DNA from 3 places in the Streptomyces sp. NPDC050287 genome. Region 1 is predicted to be linked to each of the others. Evidence: riboswitches for the same ligand, from Rfam matches in the RefSeq annotation. Region 1 holds a riboswitch; each other region holds the start of a gene.
What was found. A riboswitch is a leader RNA that binds a small molecule or an ion and turns the genes downstream of it on or off. The one in region 1 is predicted to bind thiamine pyrophosphate.
Positions count from the first base shown of each region.

Region 2: another riboswitch for thiamine pyrophosphate. It lies ahead of ACIBK3_RS30275 (thiamine ABC transporter substrate binding subunit); the one in region 1 lies ahead of thiO (glycine oxidase ThiO).
Region 3: another riboswitch for thiamine pyrophosphate. It lies ahead of thiC (phosphomethylpyrimidine synthase ThiC); the one in region 1 lies ahead of thiO (glycine oxidase ThiO).

Region 1 covers NZ_JBITIY010000001.1:480,202-490,208, reverse strand. The annotation lists gene ACIBK3_RS02200 (class II 3-deoxy-7-phosphoheptulonate synthase) at 1-548, shown strand, start outside; gene ACIBK3_RS02195 (bacterioferritin-associated ferredoxin) at 694-936, shown strand; gene bfr (bacterioferritin) at 933-1,412, opposite strand; gene ACIBK3_RS02185 (sulfite oxidase-like oxidoreductase) at 1,588-2,220, shown strand; gene ACIBK3_RS02180 (deoxyribonuclease IV) at 2,281-3,159, opposite strand; gene pknB (Stk1 family PASTA domain-containing Ser/Thr kinase) at 3,194-5,119, opposite strand; gene ACIBK3_RS02170 (thiazole synthase) at 5,271-6,065, opposite strand; gene thiS (sulfur carrier protein ThiS) at 6,069-6,269, opposite strand; gene thiO (glycine oxidase ThiO) at 6,266-7,429, opposite strand; TPP riboswitch at 7,427-7,538, opposite strand; gene ACIBK3_RS02155 (hypothetical protein) at 7,591-7,941, shown strand; gene ACIBK3_RS02150 (NAD(P)/FAD-dependent oxidoreductase) at 7,974-9,215, shown strand; gene ACIBK3_RS02145 (Rv2175c family DNA-binding protein) at 9,280-9,645, shown strand; gene thiE (thiamine phosphate synthase) at 9,812-10,007, shown strand, end outside.
Region 2 covers NZ_JBITIY010000009.1:116,830-126,836, forward strand. The annotation lists gene ACIBK3_RS30245 (VOC family protein) at 1-410, shown strand, start outside; gene ACIBK3_RS30250 (LOG family protein) at 447-1,568, shown strand; gene ACIBK3_RS30255 (LAETG motif-containing sortase-dependent surface protein) at 1,727-2,443, shown strand; gene ACIBK3_RS30260 (maleylpyruvate isomerase family mycothiol-dependent enzyme) at 2,504-3,298, opposite strand; gene ACIBK3_RS30265 (ABC transporter ATP-binding protein) at 3,324-4,346, opposite strand; gene ACIBK3_RS30270 (ABC transporter permease) at 4,347-6,026, opposite strand; gene ACIBK3_RS30275 (thiamine ABC transporter substrate binding subunit) at 6,002-7,081, opposite strand; TPP riboswitch at 7,169-7,276, opposite strand; gene rlmN (23S rRNA (adenine(2503)-C(2))-methyltransferase RlmN) at 7,317-8,423, opposite strand; gene ACIBK3_RS30285 (hypothetical protein) at 8,501-8,677, opposite strand; gene ACIBK3_RS30290 (SRPBCC family protein) at 8,711-9,160, opposite strand; gene ACIBK3_RS30295 (phosphatidate cytidylyltransferase) at 9,335-10,007, opposite strand, start outside.
Region 3 covers NZ_JBITIY010000007.1:66,238-76,244, forward strand. The annotation lists gene ACIBK3_RS25475 (LacI family DNA-binding transcriptional regulator) at 1-786, shown strand, start outside; gene ACIBK3_RS25480 (metallophosphoesterase) at 1,076-2,158, shown strand; gene ACIBK3_RS25485 (hypothetical protein) at 2,351-3,214, shown strand; gene thiC (phosphomethylpyrimidine synthase ThiC) at 3,426-5,228, opposite strand; TPP riboswitch at 5,221-5,410, opposite strand; partial or broken gene ACIBK3_RS25495 (YibE/F family protein) at 5,482-7,187, shown strand; gene ACIBK3_RS25500 (SsgA family sporulation/cell division regulator) at 7,424-7,861, opposite strand; gene ACIBK3_RS25505 (IclR family transcriptional regulator) at 7,960-8,754, opposite strand; gene ACIBK3_RS25510 (DUF5326 family protein) at 9,267-9,479, opposite strand; gene ACIBK3_RS25515 (cupin domain-containing protein) at 9,639-9,956, opposite strand.

The DNA.
Region 1 (10,007 bases):
GTGAGCGCACCCGGCAGCTGGACCACGCGCACATCGAGTTCGCCTCGCGGATCCGCAACCCGATCGGCATCAAGCTGGGCCCGACGACCACGGCCGAGGAGGCGCTGCAGTACATCGAGCGCCTGGACCCCGACCGGGAGCCGGGCCGGCTGACCTTCATCGTCCGCATGGGCGCCGACAAGGTCCGCGACAAGCTGCCCGAGCTGGTCGAGAAGGTCACCGCCTCGGGCGCGACCGTGGCCTGGGTGACCGACCCGATGCACGGCAACACCTTCGAGGCGGCCTCCGGTCACAAGACCCGCCGCTTCGACGACGTGCTCGACGAGGTCAAGGGCTTCTTCGAGGTCCACAAGGGTCTGGGCACCCACCCGGGCGGCATCCACGTGGAGCTCACCGGCGACGACGTCACCGAGTGCGTGGGCGGCGGCGACGAGATCTTCGTCGACGACCTGCACCAGCGCTACGAGACGGCCTGCGACCCCCGCCTGAACCGCAGCCAGTCCCTCGACCTGGCGTTCCTGGTCGCGGAGATGTACCGCGACCAGTAGCAGACCGGTGACGGGTTCACCTCTTACGGGAACGCGAAGTGGGGCGCGGATCACATACGATCCGCGCCCCACTCCACTTTTGCCGCTTCCGCGTGACGGGTAAGGTTAGGTTAGCCTTATTGATCTCGGCGGGAGGTGAATCCGCGTGTTCGTCTGCAACTGCTTCGGAGTGACCGAAGCGCAGGTCCAGCAGCACGCGGAGAACGGCGCCTGCACACCCCGCCAGATCGCCTCCGCCTGCAAGGCCGGCACGGACTGCGGATCCTGCGTCCGCCGGATCCAGGCGATCCTCGGCCGAGGCGCGAACCCCCGGCGGGAGCCGGCCGACCAGGGCATGTCGATCCTGACCGGACTCGAAGGGCTCGAAGGACTCGAAGAGGCCGCCTAGCTCTCCGGCTGCTCGATCAGCTGGGCGATGTAGAGCGCCTCACCGAGCTTCTCCAGAAGTTCCAGCTGGGTGTCGAGGTAGTCGATGTGGTGCTCCTCGTCCGCCAGGATCGACTCGAAGATGGTGGCCGACGTGATGTCGCCCTTCTCCCGCATCACCTTGATGCCGCGCCGGAGCCGGTCGATCGCCTCCACCTCGACCTGCCGGTCGGCCTCGAACATCTCCTGGACGGTCTGCCCCACGCGCACATGGAAGAGACGCTGGTAGTTCGGCAGCCCGTCCAGGAACAGGATCCGGTCGGTGAGCAGCTCCGCGTGCTTCATCTCGTCGAACGACTCGGACCGCGTGTACTTCGCGAGCTTGGTCCAGCCGAAGTTCTCCTGCATCTTCGCGTGCAGGAAGTACTGGTTGATCGCGGTGAGCTCGGCGGTCAGCTGCTCGTTGAGGAATTCGATGACCTCGGGGTCGCCCTGCATCGCAGAGGCTCCTTCCGACCTGGGGGAACTGGCGGGTTGCGCCGCATGATTGCACCGGCAACGAAGATCGTCCAGTAAGTCTTCACTTAGTAAGTAAGGGCACACTCAGTCCTCATTGCCCGTTTTGGGTGGGGGTTGGTCCTGTGCACTGTCCCCGGTCTGTCAGGATGGAGTCATGGGTCAGCCGGTGGAACGCGAGTCAGGAGAAGCGGCACACTCCGAGCTTCCGCCGGGGCAGCGAGTGCAGCGTGGCTGGCCGGTCACGCACTACGGTCCCGTCCCCAAGTTCCGGCCCGAACGCTGGGAGTTCCGGGTCTTCGGAGCCACCGCGGACGGCGAGAAACACTGCTGGAACCACGAGGAGTTCACGGCCCTGCCGTACACCACGGTCATGGGCGACCTGCACTGCGTGACGAAGTTCAGCATGCTCGGCGCCGAGTGGGGCGGCATCCCCGCCCGGACCATCCTGGAGACCGCGCCGCCCGCCCCCTCCGTCACCCATGTGATGGTGTGGGCGGAGTACGGCTTCAGCTCCAACCTGCGCCTTGAGGACTTCGCGTCCGAGCACACGATCTTCGCCACCCACAAGGACGGCGAACTGCTGACCGCGGAGCACGGCTTCCCGCTCCGCCTCGTCGTCCCCCACCTGTACGCCTGGAAGGGCCCCAAATGGGTCCGTGGCGTCGAGTACATGACCGCCGACCGCCGCGGTTTCTGGGAGGAACGCGGCTACCACAACATCGGCGATCCCTGGAAGCAGCAGCGCTACTCCTACCAGGAGGAGCCCGGGGAGGGCCCCGAGCTCTGAACCCGCGTCACTGCCTCCGGTGTCACGGTCTTCGCTCTCACGGTGTCACGGTCTTCGGAGTCAGCCGTCCCGCAGTTTCTTCAGCCGCTCCACGTCCGCCGCATGTCCTTCCTTGCCGCCGGGTGTCTCGATGACCAGCGGTACGCCCTCGGTGGCGGGGTGGGTCATCAGGGCGCGGAACGGATCCTCGCCTATGTGGCCGGAGCCGATGTTCTCGTGCCGGTCCTTGTGCGCGCCGACCACGTCCTGGGAGTCGTTGGCGTGGATCAGCTTCAGCCTGCCCTCGCCGACCGTGTCCACCAGCAGATCGAGGGTCTGGTGCATGCCGCTCGGCCCGGTCAGGTCGTGTCCGGCCGCGAAGATGTGGCAGGTGTCCAGGCACACGCCCAGCTTCGGATGGGCGTCCAGCGCCTCGAAGTACGGCCCGAAGTCCCAGGTCCGCGAGCACAGTGAGGCGCCCTGCCCGGCCGTCGACTCCAGCAGCAGGAACGGGTCGTCGTCATGGGTGAGTTCGTCCAGCAGCGGCAGCATGTGCTGCCGCACCTGCTTCAGCGCCACCGACCGGTCCCGGCCGCCGGTCGCGCTGCCGGTGTGCACGACCACGCCCAGCGCCCCGATGTCCCGCCCACGCCGCAGTGAGTGGCGCAGCGACTCCACCGACTTCTCCACGGTCGCCTCGGTGTGCGAGCCGAAGTTGATCAGGTACGGGGCATGCACGTACGCCGGGATCGACTCGGCCGCGCACACCGCCCGGAAGTCCTCGTCCTGCCGCGGGTTCCCGGCCGGCGTGGCCCAGCCGCGCGGGTTGGCGACGAAGACCTGCACGGCCTCGGCCTTCAGGTCATGGGCGTACGACAGCCCTACGGAGTGCAGGCCGCCGGCCACGGGGACGTGACCGCCGACGGGACTGCGGGAGGTGCCGGGGTGCTGACTGTTCACCGGTTCAGGGTGCCACGTGCCCGAAGACGCCCGGTCAGCGGATGGTGATCGTGATCTTCGACCCCTTGGGCGCGCTCTCCCCGCCCTCCACGGACTGCTTCTTGACGGTGTCCCCGAACAGCCCGAGCAGCCCGCGGTCCTCGTCGACCTCGAACCCGGCGTCCTCCAGCTCGGCCTTGGCGTCGTCGACGTTGTCGCCGACCACGTCCGGGACCTCCACCATCTCGGGGCCCTTGGACAGGGTCAGGGTCACCGTGTCGCCCTCGGCCGCGGTGCTGCCGTCCTCGGGAGTCTGCCGGGCGACCTGCCCCTTGTCGACGTCGGAGGAGTTGATCTCCTCGTCGGAGACCTCCACCTTCAGGCCCGCGTCCTCCAGGTCCGCCGTCGCGTCCTGAACGGACTCGCCCGTGACGTCCGGAACGTCGATCGGACTGCCCTTGCTGACGACGATCGCTACCGCCGACCCCGCGCGCCGCTCGGTGCCGCCCGCCGGGTCCGTGGAGATCACGGAGCCCTTCTCCACCTCGTCGCTGAACTCCCGGGTGACCATGCCCGGCTCCAGCCCGCCCTGCTTCAGCGCGGTTCTGGCCTTGTCCAGCCGGTAGTCCTGCACGTCGGGCACCTTCACGGTCTCCGGCCCGTCGGAGATGACGAGCTTCACGGAGTCGTTGTCCCGGATACGGGCGCCCGGTTCCGGGTCGGTGCCGACGACGGTGCCCCGCTTCACGGTGTCGCTGTACTCGTGCTCGACCTTGCCGACCTCCAGCCCGGCCGCCTCCAGCCGGCTCCGGGCCTGCGCCTCGGTCTTCTCCAGCACTGGAGGGACCTTGGTGAACTGGCCGGAGTTGATGTACCAGACGCCCGCGCCCACCCCGAGGACCAGCAGCACGGCGGCGACGAGGGCGTAGACACGGCCCGGCGGGCGGGTACGGCGGCGCGGGGGCAGCGGCGGCCCGGACTCCAGCCGGCTCGTGCGGTGGATTCCGGGCTCGTCCTCGTTGACCGGCATGAGGCGCGGGATGTTCAGCGCGCGCGGGAGCACGCTCGTGCGGTCCTCGCCATTGTCGTGCGCCACGGAGACGGCCTGCGGCGGCACGGCGTCCAACTGGCCGTCGCTGAGCCTGGAGCGGGCCTCCCGCGCCTGGGCGAGCAGCGCGACCGCGTCGTACGGCCGCAGACCGGGGTTGCGGGCGGTCGCGGAGGCGACCAGTTCGTCCAGTTCGTACGCCAGCCCGGGCACGAGCGCCGACGGGGGCGGGACGTCCTCGTGGAGGTGCTTGTAGAGCACGATCGCCGGGGAATCCCCGTCGTGCGGCTTCTCGCCGGTGAGCATCTCGTGGAGGACGACCCCGCACGCGTACACGTCGACGCGGGGGTCGGCGGCGCCCGGCTGCTCGATCTGCTCGGGCGCGAGGTACGAGACGGTGCCGAGCACCGCCCCGGTGGTGCTGGTGACGGTGTCCACGGAGCGCACCAGCCCGAAGTCGGCGACCTTCACCCGGCCGTCGTCCCCTATCAGGACGTTCTCCGGCTTCATGTCCCGGTGCACGAACCCGGCCCGGTGCGCGGCGCCCAGCGCGGCCAGCACCGGCTCGAGGATGTCGAGCGCGGCCCTCGGCTGCAGTGCCCCACGGTCGCGCAGCACGTCACGCAGGGTGCAGCCGGCGATGTACTCCATGGCGAGGTAGACGTACGACCCGTCGGTGCCCTGGTCGAAGACCTGCACGACGTTCGGGTGGGCGAGTCGTGCGACGGACTTGGCCTCGCGGATGAACCGCTCGACGAAGGTCCCGTCAGCCGCCAGCGCCGGATGCATCACCTTGAGCGCGAGCACCCGGTCCAGGCGCGTGTCCAGGGCCCGGTAGACCGTGGCCATGCCGCCGACCGCGATCCGCGCGTCGACGCGATAGCGGCCGTCGAGCACCTGCCCGACCAGAGGGTCCTGAAGGGTCGTATCCACGCAGGTGAGTGTACGAGCCGCCGCTGACAGCGCTGCGGGTTCGGCCCTGATCGGGGTGGGACTGCAGCCGACCTGTGACCGATGTCGCACCGGCGTCCGGCTTCCGTCGCACCGGCGTCCGGCTTCCGTGGAACCTCTGGCGAACGTGGGTTCAGAAGGCGGGTCGTTCGGGATCCAGGCTGGCCAGACCCTCCGCGGGAGACGACGCCTGCGCGAAGTGCCGCCGGGGAATGCGCCCCGCCAGCCGGGCCAGCCGCCCCGCCTCGACGGCGTGCCGCATGGCGGCGGCCATCCGCTCCGGCTCCCGCGCCCGCGTCACCGCCGACGCCAGCATGACCCCGGCACACCCCAGCTCCATCGCCAGCGTCACATCCGACGCGGTACCGGCCCCCGCGTCCAGGATCACCGGCACGCGCGCGTGCTCCACGATCAGCTGGAAGTTGTGCGGATTGCGGATCCCGAGCCCGGACCCGATCGGCGAACCCAGCGGCATGATCGCCGCACAGCCGGCATCCTCCAGCTTCCGCGCCAGCACCGGGTCGTCGTTCGTGTACGGCAGCACCGTGAACCCGTCGTCCACCAGCGTCTCCGCCGCCTCCAGCAGCTCGATCGGGTCCGGCAGCAGGGTCCGCTCGTCGGCGATGACCTCCAGCTTGACGACGTCGGTGCCGAGCGCCTCACGGGCGAGGCGGGCGGTGAGGACGGCCTCGCCGGCGGTGAAGCAGCCGGCGGTGTTCGGCAGCACCCGGATGCCGAGCTTCGCCAGCACCGACAGCACCGAACCGTGCACGTCCGGACGGACCCGGCGCATCGCGACCGTCGTCAGCTCGGTCCCCGACGCGACCAGCGCCCGCTCCAGCACCTCCAGGCTGGGGGCACCGCCCGTACCCATGATCAGACGGGACGCGAAGGACAGGTCACCGATGACGAAGGGATCGTCGGCCATGGGTCAGCCTCCTTGGACGGCGGTGAGGACCTCGACGCGGTCACCCTCGGAGAGGGACGTCGACGGCCACTGCGCGCGCGGGACGACGGTTTCGTTGAGGGCGGCAGCCACTCCGGAGGGCGCCGGGGTGAGGGACTTCACCAGGGCGTCGAGTGCCGTACCGGGAGCCACCTGGCGCCGCTCGCCGTTGACCGAGATGTTCATGCGGGCTGCTCCGTGAGGGTGGCGGCGAAGCGCCTGGCGGTGAACGGGCGGGCCTCCTCGGGGAGTTCTCCGGTGACGAGGGCGTGCGCCAGGGCGTCGCCGGTGACCGGGGTGAGCAGCACGCCGTTGCGGTAGTGCCCGGTGGCCAGCAGCAGCCCGTCCAGCGCGGTCGGGCCGAGCAGCGGCGCGTTGTCGGGGGAGCCGGGACGCAGTCCGGCCCGGGTCTCGGTGAGCGGCAGCTCGGTGATGCCGGGCACCAGTTCGTGGGCGTCGCGCAGCAGCTCGTACACCCCGCCCGCGGTCACCGTGGTGTCCCAGCCGAGCTCCTCGCTGGTCGCGCCGACCACGAGTTCGCCGTTCTCGCGCGGCACCAGGTAGACATGGCTGCCGCGCACCACGGCCCGCACGGTCCGGCTCAGGAAGGGCGCGTACCGCTCGGGCACGGTCAGCCGCAGCACCTGCCCCTTCACGGGCCGCACGGGCGGCAGGACGTCCTCGGGCACCCCCGCCAGCCGCCCGCTGAGGCTGCCCCCGGCGAGTACCACCTGCTCGGCGCCCAGCGCGACCCCCTCTCGGGTGACGACACCGGCCGCCCGCTCCCGTACGACGGACAGCCGCTCCGCCCATGAGCGGTGGAAGAGCACCCCGGCCCGCTCGCACGCCGCCAGCAGGGCCTTGGTGAGCCGCCGCGGGTCGATCTGGTGGTCGCCGTCGACCCGGAGCCCCCCACGCACGCCCGGCGCGAGCATCGGCTCCAGGCGGCGGCACTCCCGGCCGGACAGCCACTCGGAGTCCAGCCCCGACTGTTGTTGCAGCGCGTGCAGTTCACGCAGATGGGCGCGGTCGTCGGCGTCCAGTGCGACGGCGAGCGTGCCGCTGCGGCGGTAGCCGAGGTCCTGGCCGGTGAGGTCGGTCAGCTCGGCCGCGAAGGCCGGATAGCGGCGGGCCGACTCCAGGTTCAGGCCGAGCAGGGTCTGCTCCCCGTAGTGCAGTTCCGTGACGGCGGCCAGCATGCCGGCCGCCACCTGGGCGGCCCCGCCACCCGGCCCGGGGTCCACGACGGTGGTGGCGAACCCGCGCTGTGCGGCCCGCCAGGCCGTGACCAGGCCGATGATCCCGCCCCCGATGACGAGGACGTCTGACGTACGTGAGGACGACATGGGCGTCCAGCCCCTCCCTTCGCCGGCATGACCCGGATCAGGTTCGTACGGTCGGAGGCCGCCAGCCTCCCTCTCAGCCCGGTGCGTCCGGGCTCCCGCGAGTGCTTTACGTTGGCCACCCTAGCCCGTGTTTCCGCGCCTCTGTAAGGGAGCCTTTCCTCATGCCCCGCTCGCTGGACGGCCTCGTCCTCGCCCCCGTCGCCGACCAGGCCCCCGGTCAGGTGGGCACCCGCACCAGGTTCGCGTACCGCGAGAAGGACGGCGAGATCTGGGCCGATTACGCGGGCGGGGACGTCGTACGCGGACACCTGGTGGGTACCCGGGAGGGCGACCGGCTGGACTTCCGGTACGTACAGCTCAAGCAGGACGGGACGACGTCCTCGGGGCACTGCGTGTCGACGGTCGTCGAACTGGCCGACGGTCGCGTACGGCTGGAGGAGAGCTGGGAGTGGGAGTCGCAGCCCGGCAGCGGGACGAGCGTTGTGGAGCAGGTCACGGCGCACGACGGCTGACTGACGGATCGTCAGTTGTCTATGGTGATCAGGTGAGCGAGCAGACGCAGCAAGAGGGCGGGGCATCCGGGCGGCGGGTGGTCGTCGTGGGCGCGGGCATGGCCGGGGTGCAGACCGCGGTCGCCCTGCGGGAACAGGGCTTCACCGGCCCCGTGATCCTGATCGGCGCGGAACCCCACCAGCCCTACGACCGGCCGCCGCTGTCCAAGGCCGTGCTGCTCGGCAAGGCCGAGGGCTCCGCATTCGACGTCGACTTCGAGTCCCTCGGCATCGAACTGCGGCTGGGCCGCGAGGTGCTGGGCGTGCGCCTCGCCGACCACGAACTGGACACCGAGGCCGGGCCCGTCCCGTACGACGTCCTGGTCCTCGCCACCGGCGCCGAACCCATCGCGCTGCCGGGCGCGGAAGGCGTACCCGGCGTGCATCTGCTGCGCACCCTGGACGACGCCGAGCGACTGCGCCCGGTGCTCGCCCGCCAGCACGACATCGTGGTCGTCGGCGCGGGCTGGATCGGCGCCGAGTTCGCCACGGCGGCGCGCGAGGCGGGCTGCGCGGTGACGGTCGTCGAGGCCGCGGACCGCCCGCTGGCCGGCGCGCTGCCCGCCGAGGTGGCCGCCCCGATGGCCTCCTGGTACGCCGACGCGGGTGCCGTACTGCGCACCCACGCGCGCGTGGAGCGGGTGGAACCCGGGGCCGTGCTGCTGCAGGACGGCTCGCGGCTGCCCGCCGGGGCCGTGGTCGTCGGCATCGGCGCCCGGCCCGCCACGGGCTGGCTGGCGGGCTCCGGCATCAGGCTCGGCACCCACGGCGAGGTCGTCGCCGACGACCGTCTGCGCACGTCCGCACCGGACGTCTACGCGGTCGGCGACTGTGCCTCCTTCCCCTCGGGAAGGTACGGCGAGCGCCTGCTCGTCCACCACTGGGACAACGCCCTCCAGGGACCGCGCACGGTGGCCGCGAACATCATCGGCGAGGCCTTGGGCGAACCCGCGGCCGTCTACGACCCGGTGCCGTACTTCTGGTCCGAGCAGTTCGGCCGTTTCGTCCAGTACGCCGGCCACCACGCGTCGGCCGACACCACCCTGTGGCGCGGCGAACCGTCCGGCCCGGCCTGGACGGTGTGCTGGCTGCGCGAGAGCCGCCTGGTCGCCCTGCTGGCGGTCGGGCGCCCCCGGGACCTCGCGCAGGGGCGGCGGCTGATCGAGGCGGGCACGCCGATGGACCCCGAACTGCTGACCGACCCGGCGCGGCCCTTGAAGGCCGCCACAGCGTAAGAGAAAACGGCAGGTCGGGCGGTCCTGGCTTCCGACTGTCAGTGCGGGATGGCAGGCTTGTCCCGTGACCGAGATTGACGCAAAGATCGATGCTCTCGTCCCCGCGTGGCTGACCCTCCCCGACATCGCCGAGATGCTCGGCGTCGAGGTGACGCGCGTGCGGCAGCTGGTCAAGGAGGGCCAGCTCATCGCCGTACGCCGTGGTGAGAACCGCGCGCTGCACGTCCCCGCCGCCTTCATCGACGGGGACAAGGTCGTCAAGGGCCTGTCCGGGACCCTGACGCTCCTGCGGGACGACGGCTTCACGGACGAAGAGATGCTGGAGTGGCTCTTCACCCCCGACCCGAGCCTGCCCGGCACCCCCGCGCAGGCTCTGAACGAGAATCGTGGCACGGAGGTGAAGCGCCGGGCCCAGGCGCTCGCCGTCTGATCCGAGCAGGCTGATCCGAAGACCGTTCCGGTGTACGGGCCGTGGTCCGCCGGGGCCACGGCCGCGGTTCACCACGGCCCGCGGCGGCCGACCGCACCGGTTCGCCACGGCCTGTACGCCAACGACATCGCCACCGACATCGCCATCCACATCGGGGGACGCGCCCATGCCCGACCGGTCCGACACGCCCGACACCGAGGCCCGTGCCCAGCTCGGCGACGCCCGGCTCTACCTGTGCACGGACGCCCGCAAGCGCCAGGGCGACCTCCCGGAGTTCCTGGACGCGGTGCTGGGCAACGGCGTCGACATCGTCCAGCTGCGTGACAAGAGCCTGGAGGCGGACGAGGAGCTGGGCCTGCTGG
Region 2 (10,007 bases), on a different contig from region 1:
CGACGTACCAGCAGATGATCTTCATCAACCTGCCCGTGAACGACCTCGACGCCTCGAAGAAGTTCTTCACCGAGCTGGGCTACTCGATCAACCCGCAGTTCAGCGACGAGAACGCGGCCTCCGTGGTGATCAGCGACACCATCGTCGCCATGCTGCTGACCAAGCCGTTCTACGCGACCTTCACCAAGAAGGAGATCGCCGACGCCACGAAGACCAGCGAGGTCCTCGTCGCGCTGAGCGCCGAGAGCCGCGAGAAGGTCGACGAACTGGTGGAGAAGGCGCTCGCGGCGGGCGGTTCCCCGGCGGGCGAGACGCAGGACCACGGCTTCATGTACGGCCGTTCCTTCGACGACCCGGACGGCCACACCTGGGAGGTCATCTGGATGGACCCCACGGCTGTGGAGAGCTGAGCCCCGCCGTGTCCGGAAGCCTCCTAGCATGGGCGGGTGCAGACGATGCCCGCCCATGCGGCCCACCACAACGACCGTGAGATAGAGACGCTGGAGGAGTTCGACGCGACGGTCTCGGCGCGCGGGACCCTCGCCGGATTCCGTGTCCAGGGCGTCGACCTGACGGACCGTACCCGCGAACTGCTCTCCACGGACACGGCCACAGCGGTCTTCCTCGGCTGCCGGATGCGCGAGGACGCCGCCGCCAAGGTCCGCGTGGACGGCGCGCTGGTGTTCCCGCCCGTTCCCGATCTGCCCTTCGACCCGTACCGGGGCCTGGTCTACTCCCCGGACGAACTCTTCGAGAACCTCGCGGACGGCTACGAGGCCACACCCGACGCCCGCGCGTACGCCTGGTTCCAGCAGACCAAGGCCGACGGCGACATATTCGCCTCCATGCTGCGCGCCGTCCACGACGACGCCGTCTCCGACGCGCTCGACGAACTCGTGCGCGGTGCGCGGGTGGTGGGCGTGATGGGCGGTCACGCGATGGCTCGCGGGACGGAGGAGTACGCCGGCGCCGCGCGGCTCGGCCGGGAGCTGACCCGTGCCGGTTTCACGGTCGCCACCGGCGGCGGCCCGGGCGCGATGGAGGCCGCCAACCTCGGCGCGTACGCGGCGCCGTACGACGACGAGATGCTGACCGAGTCGCTCCGTGTCCTGGGCAAGGCGCCCCGGTTCACGCCCTCGGTCTCCGAGTGGGCGCGGGCCGCCTTCGAGGTGCGTGACCGCTGGCCGAAGGGCGGGCCCTCCGTCGGCATCCCGACCTGGTTCTACGGCCATGAGCCGCCGAACGCCTTCGCCGGGCACATCGCCAAGTACTTCGCCAACGCCACCCGTGAGGACGGCCTGCTGGCCCGCTCCACCGCGGGAGTGGTGTTCCTTCCGGGCGCCGCCGGGACCGTGCAGGAGATCTTCGACAACGCGACGCCGAACTACTACGAGTCGCGTGGCGAGCCGACACCCATGGTCCTGGTGAACCGGGCGCACTGGACGGAGCGGCTGCCCACGTGGCCCCTCTTGCGGGCGCTCGCCCGGGAACGGTCGATGGAGTCCCGTATCGCCCTCGTTGACCGGATCGAGGAGGTCCCCGAAGCCTTGAAACGTCTCGGTGGTTAATAAGCAGGCAAAGCGAACCACGGCAGGCGGCATATGCATTGACACTACTTATGCAGCGCTTATAGACCTGTGAGCCTGCTGGGGAGGCTGATGTGACTCTGACGTCACGTCACCACCCCTTCCACCCCCCGCATTTACGCTTCCCGTGAAGGACAAACGTGGCAGTCCTGTCCCTATCCCGTCGTACCGCCGTGCGTACGGCACGCATCCTCGGTGTCGCCTCCGCCTCGGCCGCCCTCGCGCTCGGTGCCGCGGGCAACGCGCTCGCCTGCAACATCAATGAGTTCTCCGCCGAAGCCAAGTGCGACGGCACCAAGGGCGTCATCATCGTCACCGACAAGGACGCCAGCGGTACCCCGGCGACCGTGACCGTCTACCTCGAGAACAACGGCTCCGACGCGAAGCAGGTCGGCTCGCAGGACATCATCGGTTCCCGGGCGGGCGAGACCATCACCTTCAGCGAGGACTGGTCGCCCAACGCCGAGTACCGTATCCGCGTCCAGGCCGGGAAGGACAAGGATCACCTGATCGTCGACAAGGACATCACGCCGAACCTGACCACCCCGTCCGAGGGCTGCTCCAAGGACGAGTCGACCCCGCCGGCCAGCCCGTCGCCGTCGCAGTCCGCCTCGACCCCGGCCGAGGAGTCCGACAGCCCGGCCCCGACGCCGACGCCTTCGCAGGCCGAGAGCACCGCCCCGGCGGGCGCGGCGAGCAATGCCCCGTCCCCCGCGGCCGGTGAGTCCAACCTGGCCGAGACCGGCGCGAACTCCAACACCGGCGTCATCGCCGGCGTGGCCATCGCCCTGGTCGCCGTCGGCGGCGGCGCGGTCTTCCTCGGCCTGCGCCGCCGTGGAACGAACAGCAGCCGCTGACACTCCGTCACGAACAGCTGTGGCCCGTCCCCGTTCCGGGGGCGGGCCGTCGCCGTGTCGTCAGAAGCTCGCCCGTTCCAGCCAGAACTCCAGCAGGGCCCGCTCGCCGAGTACCTCCACCTCCGGACTGTCCAGCGGCAGTCGGCGGTAGAAGGCGAGCAGCACGGCGGTGAGCGGTCCGCGCAGGGCGACGGTCGCCTTCTCGTGTCCGCGGCGCCAGGCGACGGCGTCGTCGGTGAGCTCGACCATCCACTCGGCGTTCAGCTCCGGCGGAGTGTCGGTGGCGTGCAGATGGATGCTGCGGCCCGGGCCGCGCAGTTCCCTGACCCCGTCCTGCGGCTGGGTCCGCTGGACGAACTCCACGATCTGCAGCCATTCGTCGATCGCGTCGGCGGCCACGTCCGGGGCGACCTCATAGGGCAGCCCGGCGGCGAGGGTGGCGTCGGCGCGGTGGATCGTGACCTCGTGGGCCATCCGGCGGGCCCAGAACCCCGAGGTGTGGATCCCGGCCCACGCCCACACCTTCGTGTCCGGCCCGGCCTCGCGCAGCGTGCGGACGATCATCTCGCCGGTCTCCGCGAGCCAGGCGTCCAGCGCGACGGCGTCGCCGGTGACCTCCGGTCCGTCGCCCAGCGGCAGCTGGTCCTCGGGGATGTCCGCGTCGGCGCGCGTCCGCACCAGCAGCTCCACCCAGCGCAGGGCACCCCCCGTGTGCCGTACGAGCTGTTCCAGCGACCAGTCCGGGCAGGTCGGCACGGTCACCGACAGATCGGCCCCGGAGGTCACCACGGCCCTCAGCAGGCCGACCTGGTGGGCGATCTCGTCGCAGTAGCGTTCATGGGTGAGCAGCGTCATGCCGCGAACCCTAGGCGGACCGCCCTCAGCCGAGCACCACGATTTCCGCCGCGTCGAACTCCACCCCGACCGTGTCCCCGACCTCCGGCGCCTCCCGCAGCGCGCACGCCGCCTCCAGCCGGGGCGCGTCCTCCTCGGGCTGCAGACGGACGGCGACATGCGTGCCCTTGAACGTCCGCGCGGCCACCGCGCACCGCAGCCCCGCGTCCGCGCCCACCAGCCGTACACCCGCCGGCCGCACCAGCAGGCAGCGCACGCCCTGCGCGGACCCCGCGGGGACCGGCAGCTTGCCCCACGGGGTGTCGGCGGCCTCCCCGGCGACCGTGCCCCGCACGACGTTCTCGAAGCCGAGGAACCGCGCCACGAACTCGTCCGCGGGACGCTGCCACACCTCAAGTGGCGTACCGGACTGGGCGATCCGCCCGTCCCGCATCACGACGACCCGGTCGGCGAGCGCGAACGCCTCCCCTTGGTCGTGCGTCACCGCGAGCACGGTCGTCCCCAACCGCCCGAACAGCTCCCGCAGTTCGACGACCAGCCGCTCCCGCAGCGACCGGTCCAGCTGCCCGAGCGGCTCGTCCAGCATCAGCAGCCGCGGCCGGGGTGCCAGAGCCCGGGCCAGCGCCACCCGCTGCTGCTCCCCTCCGGACAGCGAGGCGACGGCCCGCCGTCCGGCCCCGGGCAGCCCGACCAGCTCCAGCAACTCCCGTACCCGCTCGTCCTGTCGCCCCTTCGACGCGCCGTGCATCCGCAGCCCGAACGCCACGTTCTGGCCCACGTCCCGCTGCGGGAACAGCTGATGGTCCTGGAACATCAGCCCCACCCCCCGCTTGTGCGCGGGCACCCCCGCCTGGTCGCGCCCGTCGAGCACCACCCGCCCGCCGTCCAGGGGCTGCAGCCCGGCCACCGCCCGGAGCAGCGTCGACTTGCCGCTGCCGCTGGGCCCCAGCACGCACACGATCCCGTGCTCGGCGACATCGAGGCCGACCCCGTCCAGCACGGCCCGCTCACCGAACCGTACGGTCGCGTCCTCAAGGCTCAGCAGCATCTAGAACTCCCCGGTCCGGTCGGTGCGCAGCCGCTCCAGGACCAGCAGGGCCGCCGCGCACACGATCATCAGAATCGTCGAAAGGGCCATCGCCTGCCCGTAGTTGAGTTCACCGGCCCGCCCGAGCAGTCGCGCCACGGCGACCGGCAGCGTCGGGTTGTCCGGCCGCGCGATGAACACCGTGGCGCCGAACTCCCCCAGCGACACGGCGAACGCGAACCCCGCCGCGACCAGCAGCGCCCGCCGCACCATCGGCAGATCCACCTCGCGCCACACCCGCCACGGCGACGCCCCGAGCACGGCCGCCGCCTCCCGCAGCCGTACGTCCACCGCCCGCAGCACGGGCAGCATGGTCCGTACGACGAAGGGCACGCCGACCAGTGCCTGCGCGAGCGGCACCAGGATCCACGAGGCCCGCAGATCCAGCGGCGGCTCGTCCAGCGCGATCAGGAACCCGAACCCGACGGTCACCGCGGACACCCCGAGCGGCAGCATCAGCAGCGCGTCGAATCCCCGTACGAACCGGCCCGCGTCACGCCGCGTCAACGCGGCGGCGGCCAGTCCGCCGATCACCACGGCGATGGCGGTCGCGGCGACGGCGTACCGCAGCGAATTGCCGATCGCCTCGATCGGCGGGACCAGGAAGATCCCGCCGTCCTCGCTGGTCAGCGCCCGGTAGTAGCCGAAGTCGGGCACGTCTAGGGACCGCTGCACCAGCACGGCGAGCGGCAGCAGGAGCAGGACGGCGATCGAGGCGAGGACCCCCGCCAGCAGCGCCCACTGCCCGGTCCCGCGCGGCCGGCGCGCGGTCACGGAGGCGTCCACCAGCCGCAGGGCGGTCTCCCGGCGCCGTACGGTCCACGCGTGCAGGGCGAGGACCGCGCCGACCGCGACGAACTGGACGATCGTCAGCACGGCGGCCGTGGACAGGTCGAAGATCTCGGAGGTCTGCCGGTAGATCTCCACTTCGAGGGTCGAGAAGGTCGGCCCGCCGAGGATCTGCACCACACCGAAGGAGGTGAAGGTGAACAGGAAGACCATCAGCGCGGCGGCGGCGACGGCGGGCGCCAGAGCGGGCAGCGTGACCTGCCGCCAGGCCGCGAGCCTGGACGCGCCGAGCATCCGCGCGGCCTCCTCCTGCCGCGGATCGAGCTGCGACCACAGCCCGCCCACGGTCCGTACGACCACCGCGTAGTTGAAGAAGACGTGCGCGAGCAGGATCGCCCACACCGTGGTGTCCAGCCGTACGCCCCACAGCTCGTCCAGCAGCCCGCCGCGCCCCACCAGCGCCAGGAACGCCGTCCCGACGACGACCGTCGGCAGCACGAACGGGACCGTCACCACGGCCCGCAGGACCTGCTTGCCGGGGAAGTCGAAACGGGCGAAGACGTACGCGCCCGGCAGCGCGACCAGCAGGGTGAGCGCGGTGGAGGCGCACGCCTGCCAGGTGGTGAACCACAGGACGTGCCGGATGTCGGACTGCGCCACGACATCCGCGATGCGGCCCAACTGCCAGCGCCCGTCGACCTTGAGGCCGCGCGCGACGATCGCGGCGACCGGATAGGCGAAGAAGACCGCGAAGAACGCGACGGGCACGGCGACGAGGCCGAGCCGCGCCGCCGCGCTCTTCCTGCTCTTGCGGCCCTGGCGCGGGGCTACTTCAGTACCAGCGAGGTCCACGACTTGACCCACTGGTCACGGTGGTCGGCGATCCGGTCCGGGGCCATGGTCTCGGGGTTCTTGGCCTGCGGCCCGAACTTCACGAACTCCTCCGGCACCTGGGCGCCCTCCCGCACCGGGTAGACGAACATGTTCAGCGGCATGTCCTCCTGGAACTCCTTGGTGAGCAGGAAGTCGAGGAACGCCTTGCCGCCCTTGGTGTTCTTCGCGTTGCTCAGCAGGCCCGCGTACTCGGTCTGGCGGAAGCAGGTGCCGGTGGCGACGCCGGTGGGCGCCGTCTTCGGCTTCGGGTCGGCGTAGATCACCTCGGCGGGCGGCGAGGAGGCGTAGGACACGACCAGCGGCCGGTCGGCCTTGGCCTTCTTCCCGCCGGCGGACCCGGAGAACTCCTCGTTGTAGGCCTGCTCCCAGCCGTCGACGACCTTGACGCCGTTGGCCTTGAGCTTCTTCCAGTAGCCCTGCCAGCCGTCGTCGCCGTACTTGGCGGCAGTCCCGAGCAGGAACCCGAGGCCCGGCGAGGAGGTGGAGGCGTTCTCGGTGACGAGGAGGTTCTGGTACGCCGGCTTGACCAGGTCGTCGAACGAGGTGGGCGGGGTCAGCTTGTGCTTGCTGAAGTACGCCTTGTCGTAGTTGACGCAGATGTCGCCGGTGTCGATGGGCGTGACCCGGTGCTTGTCCTGGTCGACCCGGTACCGGGACTCGACCTGTCCGGAGCCCTTGGCCTCATACGACTGGAAGAGCCCGTTGTCGAGGGCCCGGGACAGCAGGGTGTTGTCGACGCCGAAGAAGGCGTCGCCCTGCGGGTTGTCCTTCGTGAGGATGGCCTTGTTGACGGCCTGCCCTGCGTCGCCGTCCTTGAGGACCCTGACCTTGTACCCGGACTGCTTCTCGAAGTCCGCGAGGACGTTCTTCGACACGGCCCACGAGTCGTGACTGACGAGGGTGACGGTCTTGGAGTCGCCGCCGGTCCCGCCGTCGGACGATCCGCACGCGGACAGGCCGACCAGACCCAGCCCGACGACCACGGCCGCGAACCGCCTGCTGGTGATGCTCACTGAATTCCTCCTGGGTGACCAGGAAGAGACGCGGCCCCGCCCGGGACCGCCGGAGGATTCCACCGGCTCCCGGGCAGGGCGCAACAGCTTGAGTGATGACCGAACTTCCTACCCAGAATGACCTGGGCAAGGTTCAGAGGGTCTGCGGCCTGGTTGCCGCACTCTCAGCGCTGTGGCGCTCCCCTGTCGGAATATGAAGACGTCGGGATATGAAGATGTACGGACGGACGTCACACTACCGCTCGGTCGCGGCGAGCTGACCACACGCCCCGTCGATCTCCTGTCCACGGGTGTCCCGGACAGTCACCGGCACACCATGAGCGGCGATGGCGTCGACGAACGCCTTCTCGTCCTCGGGTCGGGAGGCGGTCCATTTCGACCCGGGCGTCGGATTGAGCGGGATCAGGTTGACGTGCACGGGCTTGCCCCTGAGCAGCCGTCCGAGCCGGTCACCGCGCCAGGCCTGGTCGTTGATGTCCCGGATCAGCGCGTACTCGATGGACAGCCGCCGGCCGGACTTCTCGACGTACTCGAAGCCGGCGTCGAGGACCTCGCGCACCTTCCACCGGGTGTTCACGGGGACGAGGGTGTCGCGCAGTTCGTCGTCGGGGGCGTGCAGCGAGATGGCGAGGCGGCACTTGAAGCCCTCGTCGGCGAAGCGGTTGATCGCCGGGACGAGTCCGACGGTCGAGACGGTGATCCCGCGCTGCGAGAGCCCGAGCCCGTCCGGCTCGGGGTCGGTGAGCCGACGGATGGCACCGACGACCCGGTTGTAGTTGGCGAGGGGCTCGCCCATGCCCATGAAGACGATGTTGCTGAGCCGCGCCGGGCCACCGGGGATCTCCCCGTCCCTCAGCGCGCGCATCCCGTCCACGATCTGGTGCACGATCTCGGCGGTGGACAGGTTCCGGTCCAGTCCCGCCTGCCCGGTCGCACAGAACGGGCAGTTCATCCCGCACCCCGCCTGCGAGCTGATGCACATGGTCACCCGGTCCGGGTAGCGCATCAGCACCGACTCGACGAGCGTCCCGTCGAACAGCCGCCACAGCGTCTTGCGGGTGGTGTCCTGGTCGGTCGACAGATGCCGGACGACCGTCATCAGCTCGGGAAGCAGCGCCTCCTGAAGCCGGCCGCGGGAGCCGGCCGGGATGTCGGTCCACTCCCCCGGGTCGTGCGCGTACCGCGCGAAGTAGTGCTGCGAGAGCTGCTTGGCACGAAACGGCTTCTCCCCGACCGCGGCCACCGCTTCCTTACGCTCGGCAGGCGTGAGATCGGCAAGGTGCCGCGGCGGCTTCTTGGCTCCGCGCGGGGCGACGAAAGTGAGTTCTCCGGGCTTAGGCATGGCTGTACCAGTGTCGCAGATCGAATCATGTGACCCTGGCCGCAGGGATCGGAGCCCGGCCCTGCCCCGTCGGCGCCTCAGAAGAGCCCGGCCACCAGCCCGACGACCCACGTGCCGTAGGTCTTCCAGCGGTGGGACTTACGGCAGTACAGGCGCGGCCTGCGGCGACCGCCCTGGTCGATGAGTGTCTCGCACCAACGGCAGGGCAGGTCACCGTGATACCTGCCGTCCTCCCCCAGACGTGCTCTCCCCATGGCCGGACTGTAAGGGACCGCCGTCCGAGTGGTCTACGCCACGTCACGCTCCAGCCGCTCCTTCAGGAGCTGTTCGTCACGCGGCAGCTCCTTGCGGAGCTGGCGGCGGACGAAGAGAGGGACCAGGACCTTGCCGAGGCCGTGGCCCTCGAAGTCGGCCTCCATCGTCACGCGCGAACGCCGCCCCTGGTCGAGGGGTTCGACCTCGCCGTGGACGTGTGGCCTGACAGGGCCGTCGACACCGTGCAGACCCCAGCTGTACGGCGGGACGACCTCGGTGAACTCCAGGGTCATCGGCATCTCACGGGTGCCGACGCGCCGGGTGACCCGGACCAGGGAGCCCTCATGGGGCGGGCCTTCGTCGAGCCGCTCCGCAGCGACGGCACTCAACTGCCATTCCGCCAGGTGGGAGGAGTCTGTGACATACGCGAAGACGTCGTCGGGGCTGCAGTCGATGTCGATCACTTCTCGGATGGCGGACATCGCGCCCTCCTTCCAGCGTGCACCCGTTTGAGGTACTTACAACTAAATCGTCCCATTCGACGGACGGGGATGCCATCGCCCGTCCCCGGGAACGCGAGAAGCCCCCGCCGAAGCGAGGGCCCCACGAAAGCGGCGTACGAAGGATGGGCGCGCGATGACGAACGGTACGAACGGTCAGCCCGACCCTACGAAGATCACCAGCAGCAGCCAGACCACAGGAGCCGTGGGCAGCAGCGAGTCCAGCCGGTCCATGATGCCGCCATGGCCCGGCAGCAGCGTGCCCATGTCCTTGATGCCCAGGTCCCGCTTGATCATCGACTCGCCGAGATCGCCGAGCGTGGCGCTTGCCGCGACCGCGAGCCCCAGCAGCAGGCCCTGCCACCACGTGCCGTCGTCGATGAGGAACTGCGTGCACAGCGCGCCCGCCACCATCGCGAACGACACCGCGCCCAGCAGGCCTTCGCGGGTCTTTCCGGGACTGATCCGCGGGGCGAGCTTGTGTTTGCCGAAGCGCCAGCCGACGGCGTACGCGCCGGTGTCGCTCACGACGGTCAGGAGCAGGAACGTCAGCACACGCCACGGTCCGTCGTCGGCGGTGAGCATCATGGCGACGAAGGTGGCCAGGAACGGGACGTAGAAGGCCGCGAAGACGCCCGCCGTGACGTCCCTGAGGTAGCCCTCCGGCGGTTCCGTCATCCGCCAGACCAGAACGGCCAGCGCGGTGAGCGCCATCGCGACCCAGGCGCCCTCGGCGCCCCGGACGTACCCGGAGACGACCATGGCCGCACCCCCGAGCGCGAGCGGGACGAGGGGCGCCTTGATGCCCTTGCGCTCCTCCAGCCGCTTG
Region 3 (10,007 bases), on a different contig from region 1:
GCCGCCACCTCGGCCGCGCTCGCCCGCGGCTACGCCCTCGTCATCCTCCCCGCGACCTCCCGCCACGACGTCTGGTCGAACGTCGCACTCGACGGCACGGTCGTCATCGACCCGTCCGACCAGGACCCCGTCGTCAGCGAACTGGTCCGGCAGGGATTACCGGTCGTATCCGACGGCCGCCCGGCCGGCGCGCTCCCGGTCACCGCCTGGGTCGACAACGACCACGAGGCCGCCGTCCTCGGCATCCTCGACCACCTGGCCGACGCCGGCGCCCGCCGCATCGGCCTGCTCACCGGGACCAGCACGGACACGTACACCCATCTGTCCACCACCGCGTACCTGCGCTGGTGCGAGCGGGTGGGCCAGGATCCGGTGTACGAGGCCTACCCAGCGCACGATCCGTGCGCGGGCGCCGTCGCCGCCGACCGGCTGCTCGCCCGCCCCGACCGCCCGGACGCCGTCTACGGCCTGTTCGACCCGAACGGCACCGACCTGCTCGCCGCCGCCCGTCGCTACGGACTGCGTGTACCGGACGACCTGCTGCTGGTCTGCTGCAGCGAGTCCACCGTGTACGCCAACACCGAGCCGCCCATCACCACGCTCTCCCTGAAACCGCGCCGCATCGGCACAGCCGTGGTTCAGCTCCTCATCGACGCCATCGAGGGGCTCGAGTCGGACCGGCCGGTCGAGCAGGTGATACCGACCGAACTGATCGTGCGTACCTCGTCCCAGCGACGTCCGCCGCGGACGACGGTCAGCGCGCCGCGCTCCCCCGCGGGAAAGTAGCGCGGGCGACCGGGGAAGGCGGCAAGCACGTTCGGCCGGGCAGTGCGGAGGCGGTGACCAGGCTCTCACCGGCGGGTCGCCGGAACGCTCAGCGGTCGGTCACCGGACGGTCGAACCCCTGCCCAATCGGGGCGAAAGCCACGGTGAACGGGAGTCCTGCTCCGATTCACCACCCCTGGGTCATCACACGACGCGATCCGCATTCCTATGATGGGCCCACGACACCGCGGGCCGCTGCGACCAGGCAGTCCGAAGCGGTGCAGATGCGGCGCGATGGTGGAGGGGTCTGATGACTCAGGGGGCCGGTCAGGGACCCGAGGCGGAGCGGACGGCGACGTTGCGCGACTTCCGGGTACCCGCGTACGTCCACGAGACCGGTCCGTACCCGCAGGGCGTGCACACCGGTGACACGGTCAGCCCGGTCGAGGAACCGGTGGACCACCCGGAGGGCTACACCCCCACGGAGCGCGACCTGCCGGTCATCAACCGGGGCGACACGCTGCAGACGGCCGTCGATCCCGCCTCCCTCCCGGCCCCACAGCCCACGGTCGGCCCCGGCCCTCTCTTCGTCGTCGGGGACGTGCACGGCTACCTCGACGAACTGGTCGCGGCGCTCCAGGAGAAGGGCCTCCTCGACGCCGCGGGCAACTGGTGCGCGGGCACCGCCCGGCTGTGGTTCCTCGGCGACTTCACCGACCGCGGCCCGGACGGCATCGGCGTCATCGACCTCGTGATGCGGCTGTCCGCCGAGGCCGCCGCGGCCGGCGGCTACTGCAAGGCACTCATGGGCAACCACGAGCTCCTCCTGCTCGGCGCCAAGCGGTTCGGCGACACCCCGGTCAACTCCGGCGCGGGCACCGCCACCTTCCAGGCGGCCTGGCTGCTCAACGGCGGCCAGAAGACCGACATGGACCGCCTCCAGGACCACCATCTGCAGTGGATGGCCCGCCTCGACGCCATGGAGGAGGTCGACGGGCACCTGCTCGTCCACTCCGACACCACCGCCTACCTCGACTACGGCGACTCGATCGAAGCGGTCAACGACACCGTCCGCGAGACCATCACGCGCAACGACGCGGACGAAGTGTGGGATCTGTTCCGCAAGTTCACCAAGCGCTTCTCCTTCCGCGACGAGGGCGGCGCCGACCATGTGCGCTCCCTGCTCGACACCTACGGCGGCACCCGCATCGTCCACGGCCACAGCCCCATCCCCTACCTCCTGGGCGAGGTCGGCTCCGAGGAGGGCGAGGACCCGGCCGGCCCCGTTGTCGAGGGCCCGCACCTCTACGCCGACGGACTCGCCATCGCCATGGACGGCGGAGTGACCATGGCCGGAAAGCTGCTGGTCCAGCAACTGCCGCTGGATGTCTGAACGTTCACGGGGCAGACGTTCCCCACGCCGGACCGGCCGGTGACGGCACAGGCCACAGCGCATTTTCGGTAAACCCCCTGTCACGCCGTACCGTCATCGCTCTACCATCGGCTTATCCGTAGCAGGCTCCCCTCCGTTTCTGCCCGACGGCTCGTCAGCGTGCGAGCCCCAAGCCCTACGGAGCATCGGGGGATGCACATGAACAGCGTTCCGCAGCACCTGCTGAGCGAGGACCGCCAGGAATACGAGCGGATCCTCGATGAGGCGCTGCGCTCCGCACCGACCCGCCCGGAACTGGCCGCTGTCGGACAGCGGCTCAACCCGGAACAGCTGCGCACCATGGCGCTCAACGCCACCGCACTCATCACGGCGGCCGCGGCGACCGAGTACCAGCACTACGTGAAGGTCCGCGAGCAACTGCGCCATCCGGCGCCGTCCACCCCGTCGTCCCACCGTGACACCGGCTCCGCGGAGCCGGGCACGGCCACGATGGGGCTCGCCACCACCATGGGAGAGGTCGCCGAGACCACCGGCGCGGGAGCCATCGCCGTCGTCGCGGTCCTGGCACCCGTCCTGGCCGGAACCGCCGCGGCGATCTTCCTGCTCGTGGGCTACATCCTCAAGATGCTCGACCCCGAGCCGGCGTTCGCCCAGACCATGCTCACCGCCGGATGGGTGTTCGGCGCCATGACCGCGGCCGCGATCCTCGTCGCCGCCGTCGGACTGCTCCTGACCGCCCTGCGCAACCGGCCCTCGCTCGAGGCCGGACCCTACAGCGAGATGACCGCGGAAGTGACCCGGGCCAGGGAAGCCTGGCTCGAGGCACTGCTGGAGCGCGGCATCCTGCCGTTTCTGCGGGAGGCCCTCGCCGATCCCGGCACCGCAGCACTGCGTCGTACGGCACCGCCTGCGCCGACCAGCCGCATGCCGCACCTCGGCTACGACCGGCCCGGCTTCAGCAGCCCGGACGACGGCGCCACCGGCTCACGCCCGAGCTTCACGAGCCCGGACTACTCCAGCCCGGACTTCGGGGGGCCGGAGCACAAACCGGAGTAACAGCCGGAACAGCCCCTCGGCTTGCGCCCCCCACCAGCCCCGTCCGGGAAGCGCAAGCCGAAGACCCGGCCACCAGCCGTGCCGGAGTGCGCCCTTCTGCCCGCAACCACTCGCTCTTGCCGCCGCACCCGACCGCCCCCGGTCGTTGAGACCACCGGGCCGGCCGGGCCCGCGCGCCGGGCGGACGCGGGCCCTACGTGCGGACTGCCGGTCAGTCCGCGATCGGCAGGTACACCCGGTTACCCGCCGCCGCGAACTCCTTCGACTTCTGGGCCATGCCCTCCTCGATCTCCTCCTGACTCCCGCCATGCCGGCGGCGGATGTCTTGTGAGATCTTCATCGAGCAGAACTTGGGCCCGCACATCGAGCAGAAGTGAGCCGTCTTGGCGGGCTCGGCCGGCAGGGTCTCGTCGTGGAACTCCCGTGCCGTGTCCGGGTCGAGGGCCAGGTTGAACTGATCCTCCCACCGGAACTCGAACCGGGCGTCGGACAGCGCGTCGTCCCGCTCCTGCGCACCTGGGTGCCCTTTGGCGAGGTCGGCTGCGTGGGCGGCGATCTTGTAGGTGATGACGCCGGTCTTGACGTCGTCACGGTTGGGCAGGCCCAGGTGTTCCTTGGGCGTGACATAGCAGAGCATGGCCGTGCCCCACCAGGCGATCATCGCGGCACCGATGCCGGAGGTGATGTGGTCGTACGCCGGCGCGACGTCCGTGGTCAGCGGGCCGAGCGTATAGAACGGAGCTTCATCACAGATCTCCTGCTGAAGGTCGATGTTCTCCTTGATCTTGTGCATCGGAACATGGCCCGGGCCCTCGATCATGGTCTGAACGTTGAAACGCTTCGCGATCCGGTTGAGTTCCCCGAGCGTGCGCAACTCCGCGAACTGCGCCTCGTCGTTGGCGTCCGCGATGGAGCCCGGCCGGAGACCGTCGCCCAGCGAGTACGTGACGTCATAGGCGGCGAGGATCTCGCAGAGTTCCTCGAAGTTCTCGTACAGGAAGCTCTCCTTGTGGTGCGCGAGGCACCACGCGGCCATGATCGAGCCCCCGCGGGAGACGATCCCGGTCTTGCGATGCGCCGTCAGCGGCACGTAGGGCAGGCGCACGCCCGCGTGGACGGTCATGTAGTCCACGCCCTGCTCGGCCTGTTCGATGACCGTGTCCTTGTAGATCTCCCAGCTCAGCTCCTCGGCGCGACCGTCGACCTTCTCCAGCGCCTGGTAGAGCGGCACTGTTCCGATGGGGACGGGGGAGTTGCGCAGCACCCACTCGCGGGTGGTGTGGATGTTGCTGCCGGTGGACAGGTCCATGACCGTGTCGGCGCCCCAACGGGTCGCCCAGGTCATCTTCTCGACCTCCTCCTCGATGGAGGACGTCACCGCGGAGTTGCCGATATTGGCGTTGACCTTCACCAGGAACCGCTTGCCGATGATCATCGGCTCGATCTCCGGGTGGTTGATGTTGGCAGGCAGCACGGCCCGGCCCGCCGCGATCTCCTCCCGGACCACCTCGGGGGAGACGTTCTCCCGGACGGCCACGTACTCCATCTCGGGCGTGATTTCGCCCCGGCGGGCGTACGCGAGTTGGGTGACCGCGTTGCCGTCGCGACTGCGGCGCGGCAGGCGCGGCCGGCCTGGGAAGACCGCGTCGAGGTTGCGCAGCCCGCCGCGCGGCGAGGTGTGCTTGAGCCCGTCGTCCTCGGGGCGGACGGGCCTGCCCGCATACTCGTCCGTGTCGCCGCGGGCGATGATCCAGTTCTCCCGCAGCGGCGGCAGACCCCTGCGGACATCGGTGTCGACGTGCGGGTCGGTGTACGGACCGGACGTGTCGTAGAGCGTGACCGACTGCCCGTTGGTGAGGTGCACCTGACGGACCGGCACCCGCAGATCGGGGCGTGAGCCCTCGACGTACGCCTTGTGCCAGCCGATGGACTTCCCGGCCTCCTGGGACTCTTCGCCCTGATTGAGCGGTTCGTCCTGGTTGGAGACAGGCGTGCGTGCGTCCTTGTTGGTCATGAGACCTACTCCCTACGCCGGCATTACCCGGTAACAGGTTCGGCGGTCGACGCAGCGGCTTCCGTCCGTCGACGTCTCGTGTGAAACGTCACTGGATCCAGATGACGTTCCACGTGAAACATCGCTGGGACGGAGGTCAGCGCCCTCTCAGCCCGGTGCTCCGAGCTCCCGCGTGTGCAAAGGTGCCTCCACGCTAGCGTCATGTGGGGCGCGGTGAACAGTGGGCCTCTGCCGTTCTTGCGATGATCGGGCGGTGACCACGCCACATCAGCCCCCGTATCCACCGCCCGAGCCGCCGCGGAGGCCCGGAGCCGGCAACGGCCCGCGCCGTGGAGACGGCGGTTCCGGTGGTGGACGCGGCGACTGGTTCGGCGGCGGAGGCGGGAACGACCACACCGGCGAGCGCGGGGAGGACCACGGCTCGGGAGGCGGAGGTGGATACGACCGCGGCTCCGGATCCGGTAGTGGGCAAGTGCCCGGGCAAGGCAACGGTCGCGGCCCCGGCGCGGGACACAGCACCGGCCACGGTCACGGCCCCGGTGACAGGCCGGGTGCCGGCCACAGCCCTGGTGGCGGTCCGGGCCCGGGCGAGGGGCACGGCCCTGGGGACGGCCACAGCCCGGGCTCCGGCGGCGGGCATGGCCACTCGCACAGTCACGGGCCCGCCACGCCCGTCTCCAGGCACCTGCGCAAGGTCATCGCGGCGATCCTGATCCCGTTCGGCGCGCGGTGCTGGTCGGGCTCGCGGTGCTGTGGCCGGGCGGTGCGCCGGGGCACGAGCGCACCGGTGTCGGCTTCGACCGGCAGACCCAGCAGGCGACGGTCAGCAAGGTCGAGAGCGTCAGCTGCAAGTCGGTCAACGCCTCCGGAGGTACTCCGACCGGTGACACCTCCACCGCCGAGGGCTCGTCCGCCCGGCAACAGGCGAACGGCACCTGCAAGAGGGCGACGATCCGGGTCGACACCGGCAAGGACAAGGGCCGCACGTTCACCGAGATCGTGCAGCCGGACCAGTCACGGCAGTTGCATGAGGGCGAGAAGGTCGTGGTCGCCTACGAGCCCTCCGCACCGAGGGACCTGCAGTACTCGGTCGCCGACGTGAACCGCCGACTGCCGACGTCCCTGCTCGCCGGGATCTTCGCGATCGCCGTCGTGGTGGTGGGCCGACTGCGCGGTGTCATGGCGCTGGTGGCGCTGGCCATCAGCTTCATGATCCTGAACTTCTTCATCCTGCCGGCGATCCTGCAGGGCTCGAACCCACTGCTCGTGGCCGTGATCGGGGCGAGCGCCATCATGCTGATCGCCCTCTATCTGTGCCACGGCCTGTCGGCCAGAACCTCCGTGGCGGTACTGGGCACGCTGATCTCGCTGGTGCTGATCGGCGTCCTCGGCTCGCTGTTCATCGGCTGGGCCGCGCTCACCGGCAACACGGACGACAACACCGGTCTGATCCATGGCCTGTACCCGTCCATCGACATGAGCGGTCTGCTCCTCGCCGGCGTCATCATCGGTTCGCTCGGCGTACTGGACGATGTGACGGTCACGCAGACCTCGGCGGTCTGGGAGCTGCACGAGGCCAACCCGTCGATGGGCCGGCGCGGGCTGTACCGGGCGGGCATACGGATCGGGCGCGACCACATCGCCTCCGTCGTCAACACACTCGTCCTCGCCTACGCGGGCGCCGCGCTGCCGTTGCTGCTGCTCTTCTCGATCGCCCAGAGCAGCGTGGGAACGGTCGCCAACAGCGAGTTGGTCGCGGAGGAGATCGTGCGCACCCTGGTGGGCTCGATCGGCCTGGTCGCGTCGGTACCGGTCACCACGGCCCTCGCGGCCCTGGTGGTCTCGGCCGACCGGCCTGGTACGGAGCCGGCGGCAGCGACGACCGGAACGGGAGCGGTCACTGCCGCCGAGCCCCCGGCTCCGGCACGCGGTGGAAAGGGACGTCGTCGCAAGCGCTGACGCGGGAGGTGCGGCCGGCCCGAACAACGGCCGAGGTGCGAACCGCTCGGCCCACCTCGGCAGGCACTCGCGGTCACCAGGCGCGCCGGTCGCCCCGCGCCATCACGTGAGCTGAGCCACGAGCTCGCCCGTCGCCCCCAGACCCAGACCGCGGGTCACCCTCCTGCCCCGTCACCCGAGCAGAAGTGACCTACGGCCGTGGTGAAGCGTTCCGGCACCGTCACCGCCGGAACGCTTCAGCCCGCGCTCTGTTCCTCCGCCAGGATGCGGTCCAGCGCCTCGTCGAGGTGCGCGTCGAAGTCGGCCAGGGCACCCTCCTGGCCCAGAGGCACCAGCTTGTCGGTGCGGTCGAGGAAGGCGACCAGCGGGGCCGTGGACGAGCGGAACAGTGCCTGGTCGCCGCCGACCTGAAGCCGGATCAGTACGTCACCCAGAGTGTCGGCGTCGGCGGGCGAGACCCGTACGTCTCCCTCCCCGCACGGGCGGCCCACCCCGTCGATCAGCAGCTCACGACCGAACGCCCAGGTCACGGGCGCGTCGCCGGGCAAATGGAAGGTCAGCCGCACGGCGTAGGGATCACAGGTCTCATAGCGCAGCTCCACCGGGATGCGGAAGGAGAGCTCCTCGGACACGAGAAAGCTCATCATGACCTCTGCTTGTACGGTCTCGCGCATCGCTACCCCGTCGTGTGACGTCGACTGGCCGGGAATGATCCCTCTGACACTGGTGGCATCTTGCTGAACGTATATGGCAGATCACAAGGAGTGAGTTTTCAGATACTGATAGAGATCGCGAGTGACCCCAGCAGCCGTCCCATGGCGTGTTGCAACTGCTGCGTCGCCGCTGGGAGACGATCTGCCTGGTGCGCGGGGAGGGAAATGGCCATCGTCGCGGCCGTCGTGCCCACGGTGATCGGAATGGCCGCGCACACCGTGCCCAGCGCGTACTCCTGGCGCTCCGTCACGGGGTCCATGCGCCGCATGCGTTCGAGCCGCCGGAGCAGACTGTGGCTGTCACGCACCGTGTACGGGGTGATGGACTGCACGGGGTGGCGGTCGAGGTGGTCACGGCGGGCCTCCTCGTCCAGCTGGGCCAGCAGACACTGACCGATGGCGTGCGCGTGCCCGGTCTCGCGGAAGTCGGCCCATTCCTCGACCGCCGGGTTGCCGGGGGTGTCGGAGACGCAGACGACCTCGATCTCACCGTCGCGGTACATGGCGTAGTACACGGGGACACCGATGGCGTCACGCCAGTCGGCGAGGGTGTCCACGACGGTGCTGCGACGTTTCTGCCGCGCTCCGCTGCTCCCCAGCCGCTCGGCCGCCTCTCCGAGGAAGAACAGCCCTTTGTCCCGGCGCAGATAGCCCTCGTACACGAGGGTGCGCAGCAGGTGGTACGCCGTCGGGAGGGCCAGACCCGTCTCGCGGGCCAACTGTTTGGCCGGCGCACCGTGTTCGTGATCGGCGACGGCCTCCAGCAGACGCATCGCGCGCTGCACCGACCCGATGAGGGTCGTGGAGTGGGGCGGCGCGAAGGGTTCCGTCGCATGCGGAAGTACGGGGGTCACGTGCCGCTGTACGGGAGTCGCGTGCCGCTGTACGGGAGGGGTCGCGGTCGAGTGGGACTGTGCCGGCGGTGCGGCTCGCTCGGAAGGTGCGGCCGAGCGCGGTCGCCCGGTCGGGGGTGCGGGTTGCTCGGGTGGCCGGATGCGGGATCCCGGAGCCGGAGCGCCTGTCCGGGCGGGCACGGAGGGTGCGGGGGGTTCCGTGGGGGCGGTGTCGACCGTGGCCAAGGGGCACTCCCATAGCGCGAGGGGCGGCCCGTGCCGGGGGAACACGGGAGTGGGTGTTCGCCGCTCACGGGGTCATCCCCCGCGACGGGTTCCGGACTCTATTCGTCCGCCGCCGCTCGCAGACGGCCTGCTCGGAAACTTCCCTCGCGCGAGGGAACCGGTGATTCCTGTTACCGGTCGCCGGTTGCCCCGTAGCGCCCTACCGGCCGTCTCTCGCTCGCCGCTCCGGTCGCCCTGCCCACACCAGGCTCTTCAGTCGCCCCGACCGCCGGACTGCCCCGGTCGCCTCACCAGTCGCTGCGCGACGAGGAGCTCGACATGAACTTCCGTACGACGTAGACCAGTCCGCCGACGAGTGCCACGAAGACCAGCAGCTTGAACAGCAGTCCGATGACGAAGCCGACTACGGTGGCGATCAGCCCGCCGAACACGACCAGGGCGATGACCGGCACCGCGACCCACTTCACCCACCACGGCAGTCCCCCGAAGATGTCTCGCATCGCCCCAACCTCTCTGATACCTGTGCACGCCCGGCACTTCTGGTGCCGAGTCGGTCTGATGTCCTGCACTCGATGCTAGGGCGAGGAGGGGGGCCGGCGGGGGCCTCGCATCCCTTGTCCGCCCCTGACTGATCCCCTAGGGAACCCCGAGGTCCCAGGTCAGCTCTCGGGTGGAGAGAACACCACCAGCACCCTGAGATCCTCGCTGATGTGGTGGAACTTGTGTGCGACTCCAGCCGGCACGTAGACCACGCTGCCGCGCGCGACCTGGGTGGTCTCCATGCCCACGGTGATCGCGGCGCGGCCGCTCACCACGAAGTAGACCTCGTCCTGGTTGTGCGGCTGCTGCGGGTCCCCCTCGCCCGCATCGAGTGCGTACAGGCCGACCGACATGTTCCGCTCTCGCAGGAACTGCAGGTAGGCGCCTTCGTTGGCGGCGCGCTCCGCCTCCAGCTCATCCAACCGGAATGCCTTCATCGACTTCGTCCGCCCCTGCCAGTGCTCGTAACCGATCTCGTCTGCCACGAT